DNA from 2 places in the Anoxybacillus sp. B2M1 genome. Region 2 is predicted to be linked to the other one. Evidence: a T-box and tRNA genes for the amino acid it is inferred to sense, from the RefSeq annotation. Region 2 holds a T-box; the other holds one or more tRNA genes.

Region 1 (3,474 bases), 1.6 Mb from region 2:
TATGGACAAAAGGTTCGAAAAATTGAACAAAATCAAAATCAGGTGACCGTCCATTCCGTGCATACCAAAATTTTAGAGCCATTTCAAATTACAGGCGATCTCGTCATTGTGACCATTCCATTTTCGATTTTACAATTTGTAGAGATCGAGCCAAGAAACTCTTTTTCCCAAAACAAGTGGAAAGCGATTCGCGAGCTTCACTATGTCGGTTCCACGAAAACTGGTATTCAATTTAAACATCGTTTCTGGGAAAAAGAAGGAATGTTTGGCGGTCGAACTATCTCTGATCTTCCAATTACTTATACTCAATATCCAAGCCACGGACTGGGAAGCTCTGGTCCAGGAGTTGTACTGGCCAGCTACACATGGGAAGACGATACGATACCATGGGATAGTTTAAGTGATGAAAATCGGCTAGAGTATACCCTTAAAAACTTGGCTGTTATTCATGGACAGCAGGTTTATCATGAGTTCGAAACAGGAATTAGCCATAGTTGGGTTCGTTATCCGTATTCTGGAGGGGCGTTTACGATGTTTAAGCCCGAGCAAGTCACTGAGCTTTCGCAATATATCGGTTCTCCCGAAGGAAGAGTCTATTTTGCAGGAGAACACGCTTCAACGGTTCACGGGTGGATCCAAGGGGCGATTGAGTCGGGAATTTGTACAGCATACGAAGTCCATAAAGTGCCAAAATCCTACCTTGAAGCGCAAACCACGCTAAAATAATCAGGGGGCCATATAGAAGCAACCAATGATCCAACGCGCAAACTACAGCTTCAATAAAAATACGGCTTCCCTTCAAATCGCTCAACATGGTACGATTTCAGAACTCAGACCTATCTAAAGGAACAACTACAAAAGACCCATCGAACTAACCTGAAGCAAAAGAGCTGCTTTTGCTCATGAAAAAAAGGTGCTTCCTTTTATAGGAAACCCCTTTTTTCAGCGTCCCAGGAGAGACTCGAACTCCCGACCGACGGCTTAGAAGGCCGCTGCTCTATCCTACTGAGCTACTGGGACATCATCCTCATTTCTGTCGCAAGCAATTTGCTATGCCTCTTTCATTGGTTCGAAAAACAGAGCAATGAGACGGTTCGTCGATCCATTGGACCGCCACAAGCGGGTGACGGGACTCGAACCCACGACATCAGCAACTCGTCACATATTCAATGACGCATCGCTCGTAGCTGAAGTTTTGCCACTAAACTACACTCGCAACAAAGGCGGCACCCGGATTCGAACCGGGGGTAAAGGTTTTGCAGACCTCTGCCTTACCACTTGGCTATGCCGCCATCAAAGCGGAAGACGGGACTCGAACCCGCGACCCCCACCTTGGCAAGGTGGTGTTCTACCACTGAACTACTTCCGCATTTGGCTGGGGTAGCTGGATTCGAACCAACGCATCACGGAGTCAAAGTCCGTTGCCTTACCGCTTGGCTATACCCCAATCCTCTCCATATTCATCAAGGGGCGACTAGTGGGAATCGAACCCACGAATGCCAGAGCCACAATCTGGTGCGTTAACCACTTCGCCATAGCCGCCATACTAAAATGGCAGGGGCAGTAGGAATCGAACCCACACCGGAGGTTTTGGAGACCTCTGTTCTACCATTAAACTATGCCCCTAACTGGTGGAGGGGGACGGATTCGAACCGCCGAACCCACAGGGAGCGGATTTACAGTCCGCCGCGTTTGGCCACTTCGCTACCCCTCCAGCTATAAAAAATGGCTCGAGACGGAATCGAACCGCCGACACAAGGATTTTCAGTCCTTTGCTCTACCGACTGAGCTATCGAGCCATGATACGATGTACATTGGTTGGATGTTTATTCGCATCCGTACATTAAAATACGGTGCACAACGACTATTTTGTCAATATGACATCAGCGACGGGTCATTGATCGCACATTCCAGACCAATTGACCATAAATCCCCTTTGCTTTCCTATACAACAAAGCGAATTCACCGAAAACAGTTAAACATATGTATATCTTTAAAATTATTTCAATAAAACGTCTGTGATTCCGCTATCACGTATATGTATGACATCTAATCATGCGATATGTATAGGACGGAGGAGGAGGGATTCGAACCCCCGCGGGCTGTGACACCCCTATCGGTTTTCGAAACCGACCCCTTCAGCCAGACTTGGGTACTCCTCCATTCGATGGAGCCTATCGGGATCGAACCGATGACCTCCTGCGTGCAAAGCAGGCGCTCTCCCAGCTGAGCTAAGGCCCCAAAAATGAAACTGGTCGGGAAGACAGGATTTGAACCTGCGACCTCATGGACCCGAACCATGTGCTCTACCAAGCTGAGCTACTTCCCGCTCTAAAGCAACCATTCACACATGAGCACCGATTACAAAGATCCTTTTGAAGCGGAAGACGGGACTCGAACCCGCGACCCCCACCTTGGCAAGGTGGTGTTCTACCACTGAACTACTTCCGCGTGTTTAAAAACGTAAGCAAGTATTATTATAATAAAACAAGTGAGATTGTCAATATGATTTTTTCAAGCCATCACTATCTATATCTAAATAGCGACGATTTTCATTCTATATCGATACAAATAATTTGTCAATATACTTTGGTCAAAAACATCGTTATCTAGCCGTTGCCTAAATTAACGCCTTAGAGCCATCCACATTCGGAATAATCTGTTTTTATGATTTTATCATACAATCGTTGTATAATGAATTTTGTACTTTTGCGCAACAGAGGGGGATCTCTATGGCTGCATTTATGCATTTGTTTGAAGCTTATCGGTCACTTTGGTCCAATCGCTCGCTCAACAAAGAGGAAGAGCTGACAGAGGAAAGATGTAAGGCGCTCATTCATGAAGCGATTGAAAAAGAGCTGAGAGATGAAATGACTCATCCACGCGTTCGTCAAGCTCCAGAGGTAAAATTCCATTATGCTGTTAAACGCATTATGGCTTCGCCGTTAGCCAATGAAACAAAATTGGCGCTTATTGAACTCCATTTAGACGTGATGGAATACGTTCAGCGATAGCCTTAGACAACCTATCGCCTCCCTCTTTCCTTTGTTTAGGGAGGCTATTTTAAATACCCTTTTTCAAATTCTTCCTTTGCTAACGGTTTTCCCAGAACATATCCTTGAATTTCATCACAATGAAGGGAACGAAGAATTTGCAGCTGTTGAAATGTTTCCACGCCTTCAGCAATCACGCGCAACTTCAAATTTTTCGCTAAACCGATAACGGAAGCGACAATCGCTTGATCTTCCTCCGTTTGCGCAATTCCATCAATAAATACTTTGGCGATCTGTGAACTACTCACCACTTAGCTAAAGCTTGAAGTGGGAGCTTCTCAGTTCCACGACGAAAGCCGCCTTTCGTCTCCCTGAGCGTGACTTCGGGTCGTTCCAACCCTAGATGTCCGACAATTCGGAGTTCTTTTGTACCTTGGATATTTTACGCATGGAAGGATCCGCTTGGTTTTCGCATTTTATT
Region 2 (3,474 bases):
ACCAGCAAGAAGAAGCCTATCCGCTTCCTTCATATGAAAAAGAATATCATATTTTATCGCCTGCTCCGGAGCTGATGAACGGACTGACACGGAAGGAGCGCCAACTCAAACAGCTTTTGTTTATGGCGATGGATCAGCTTTATTCAACGAAAAATGTAGCAGAAATTCGCTATTGGTACACGGAATGGGCGCCGCATAAATATCCTTTAATTCAGCAAATGTCATTTGAAGAAGCATGGCAGCAGCTATATGAGGAAACAAAATACGATTGGTCGGAAAAGCACGTTCAACTATGCGAAAAAATGATTAAAGGACAGCCATTTTTTGAAAAGCTGTGGGAAATGGAGCAAGAGCCGCGGGTTAACTAAAGAGGTTGAATAAAAAGCAAGCCGATGTTGCGGCTTGCCTTTTTTTGCTTTGTTGTTACCCTCGATTTCGTCCTAATCCTATCGCATGTTCCATTTTTTTGAGCATTTCGTTTGCTACTTGGTTCGCTTTCTCTGCCCCTTTATCAAGGATGTCATCAAGAGAGCTGCTTTCCATTAAATGATAATATTTCTCTTGAACCGGAGCGAGGGCATCCATAATCACTTGAGCTAAATCGCTTTTAAATTCTCCATAGCCTTTTCCGGCATATTGCTGTTCTAATTGTTCGATCGTTTTATTTGCTAAAATGGAATAAATATTCAATAAGTTAGTAACACCAGGCTTCGTTTCCTTGTCGTAGCGGATCGTTCCTTCAGAATCGGTTACAGCGCTCTTAATTTTCTTTTCAATGGCTTTGGCATCATCTAACAGCGTAATATATGATTTTTGATTTGGATCCGATTTACTCATTTTTTTCAATGGATCGGCCAATGACATAATTCGCGCTCCGACTTTTGGGATGCGCGCTTCAGGGATGGTGAAAATTTCCCCGTATCGTTTATTGAAGCGCTCCGCTAAGTCGCGAGTTAATTCAATGTGCTGCTTTTGATCTTCGCCAACAGGAACGATGTCTGTTTTATAAAGAAGAATATCAGCCGCCATTAACGGCGGGTATGTTAATAGACCCGCGCTCACTGCCTCTTTTCCCGCCGATTTATCTTTAAATTGCGTCATCCGTTCAAGCTCCCCGATATAGGAAAGACACTGTAAAATCCATCCGGCCTGCGCGTGAGCAGGAACTTCTGATTGCACAAATAAAGTGGCTGTGTTCGGATCAATGCCGACCGCTAAATAGAAGGCCGCCAAGCTGCGGATATTTTGACGCAGCTGTTTTGGATCTTGCGGCACGGTAATCGCGTGCTGATCGACGATACAAAAATAGCATTGATATTCGTGTTGCAGCTCAACAAACTGCCGCATGGCACCAATATAGTTTCCAAGGGTGAGAACTCCGCTTGGCTGGATGCCAGAAAAAATGGTTTTCATGAGATAGACCACTCCTTTTCCATTATTTGCTCATAAATAAAGGCCCTATCTCCCCTTAGCGAAAATTAGGGACGATAGGACCGCGTTGCCACCCTAGTTATTGCACAGAAACGTGCAATCACTCTGATCCATGCTGTGTCATGCATGGCGCCTCTGTAACGCAAGGCAGACGTCTGAGCCTACTCTCCAGTTCAGCCCAGATGCTCGAAAGCCCATTCCATATTGCTAGCCGCTTGTTCCCACCAACCACAAGCTCTCTGAAGGCATCACAACATGTACTCTTCTTTCTCATCGCATGCTGTTTTTTTCTTTATTCTAATGCATGAAGAACATTTGTGCAAGAAATAACCGTCGATTTTCCTATTTCTGTATTATTATATCAAGCTTATTGAAAAAATTATTTTCAAAAAATTCTCTTTCCTAAATTAAAGTGATAAATTGCTAGTGTAATGAAAGGATAAATTTAAAAAAATGAAAATGTAAACGCTTTAATTTGTTGTTTTTTCAGTTTTTTTTTGTGATTTTGTAATTTTTTTTATTTACATTTATCAAAAAAAACTATAAAATGCTAATTAGCTGAAAAATAAAGTTAAAAAAACAATTTTAACAAATGGAAAATTCAGAAAAAACAAAAATATAGAATGATTTCTTTTTTAAGTATATTAATATTTTCGATCTGTAGTAGAGCAGATAAAATTTTTCCATCCAGAGTGATGGATCTAGGCTCTTGTACATACCGGCTCAAGATGCAACTAGGGTACCAAAAGTTCTGCGCTTTTACGTAGGACTTTTGACTATAAAAATTTTTTACTAGGGGGGAAATTCATTGAAGAAAAGACTATCTCTTTTGTTCAGCTTAATGCTAGTGCTTAGTCTCTTCCTTGCTGCTTGTGGCGGATTCAGCAAAAAAGATGACGCCAGCGATGATAAAGCAGGAGGCAAAAAATCAGATGTTCCGCAAGAGCTGCGTGTGAACATTAAGACTGAGCCGTTTTCTCTACATCCTGGTTTGGCGAATGACTCTGTTTCTGGTAACGTGTTGCGCCAAACATTCGAAGGGTTGACAACCATTAAAGACGGCAAACCTGAATTAGCTGCTGCAGAAAGCTACGAGGTTTCCGATGATTTAACGACTTACACATTCAAGCTGCGCGACGCAAAATGGACAAACGGTGACCCAGTGACAGCGCAAGACTTCGAATATGCTTGGAAATGGGCGCTTGATCCAAAGAATGAATCACAATACGCTTATCAGCTTTACTATATTAAAAATGGCCAAGCCTATAATGAAGGAAAGGCGAAGGCTGAGGACGTTGGCGTAAAAGCACTTGACGAGAAAACACTGCAAGTGACTCTTGAAGCTCCAACCCCTTACTTTTTAGAATTAACAGCGTTCTATACGTATTATCCAGTGAACAGCAAAGTGGCTCAACAAAAACCAGACTGGTATAAAAACGCAGGGCCTGATTACACTTCAAACGGTCCGTTCAAAATGGTCACTTGGGAGCATAACAGCAAAATCGTTCTTGAAAAGAATGAATCCTATTGGGATGCGAAAAACGTCAAGCTTGAGAAAATCGACATGGCGATGGTCAATGACACCAATACGGAGCTTTCCATGTTTAACAACGGAGAGCTAGATTGGGCAGGAATGCCTACTGGCCAATTGCCGACAGACTCTTTGCCGCAGTTAAAGAAAGAAGGTAAATTGCACGTTCAGCCAATCGCAGGTACGTATTGGTACAAATTTAATACGGAAAAACCACCATTCAACAATGTGAATATCCGCAAGGCATTCACATATGCGATCGACCGCAAAGCGATTGTAGAAAACGTGACAAAAGGCGAGCAAATTCCAGCGATGGCTGCTGTGCCGCCAACGATGTTCCCTGAAAATGAAAAGGGATATTTCAAAGATAACGATGTCGAAAAAGCAAAAGAGTATTTACAAAAAGGTCTTCAAGAGCTTGGCTTAAAGGATGTAAAAGATTTGCCGCCAATCACTCTGTCCTATAATACGGACGACGCTCACGCTAAAATTGCTCAGGCCATTCAAGACAT

Evidence for each region. A T-box is a leader RNA that pairs with one kind of tRNA and senses whether it is charged. The one in region 2 lies ahead of trpS (tryptophan--tRNA ligase), so its partner is inferred to be a tRNA-Trp.
Region 1: it has a tRNA-Trp gene. The T-box ahead of trpS (tryptophan--tRNA ligase) is inferred to sense a tRNA for this amino acid. The anticodon was not compared.

The regions. Positions count from the first base shown of each region.
Region 1 is NZ_CP015435.1:192,121-195,594, reverse strand. It holds gene GFC28_RS01110 (flavin monoamine oxidase family protein) at 1-726, shown strand, start outside; tRNA gene GFC28_RS01105 (tRNA-Arg) at 947-1,020, opposite strand; tRNA gene GFC28_RS19100 (tRNA-Arg) at 1,119-1,216, opposite strand; tRNA gene GFC28_RS01100 (tRNA-Cys) at 1,222-1,292, opposite strand; tRNA gene GFC28_RS01095 (tRNA-Gly) at 1,298-1,369, opposite strand; tRNA gene GFC28_RS01090 (tRNA-Gln) at 1,373-1,447, opposite strand; tRNA gene GFC28_RS01085 (tRNA-His) at 1,470-1,542, opposite strand; tRNA gene GFC28_RS01080 (tRNA-Trp) at 1,553-1,626, opposite strand; tRNA gene GFC28_RS01075 (tRNA-Tyr) at 1,630-1,714, opposite strand; tRNA gene GFC28_RS01070 (tRNA-Phe) at 1,727-1,799, opposite strand; tRNA gene GFC28_RS01065 (tRNA-Ser) at 2,073-2,162, opposite strand; tRNA gene GFC28_RS01060 (tRNA-Ala) at 2,169-2,241, opposite strand; tRNA gene GFC28_RS01055 (tRNA-Pro) at 2,253-2,329, opposite strand; tRNA gene GFC28_RS01050 (tRNA-Gly) at 2,380-2,451, opposite strand; gene GFC28_RS01045 (hypothetical protein) at 2,733-3,014, shown strand; gene GFC28_RS01040 (EAL domain-containing protein) at 3,059-3,301, opposite strand.
Region 2 is NZ_CP015435.1:1,811,456-1,814,929, reverse strand. It holds gene GFC28_RS08765 (YjbA family protein) at 1-368, shown strand, start outside; gene trpS (tryptophan--tRNA ligase) at 424-1,413, opposite strand; T-box leader at 1,478-1,714, opposite strand; gene GFC28_RS08755 (peptide ABC transporter substrate-binding protein) at 2,240-3,474, shown strand, end outside.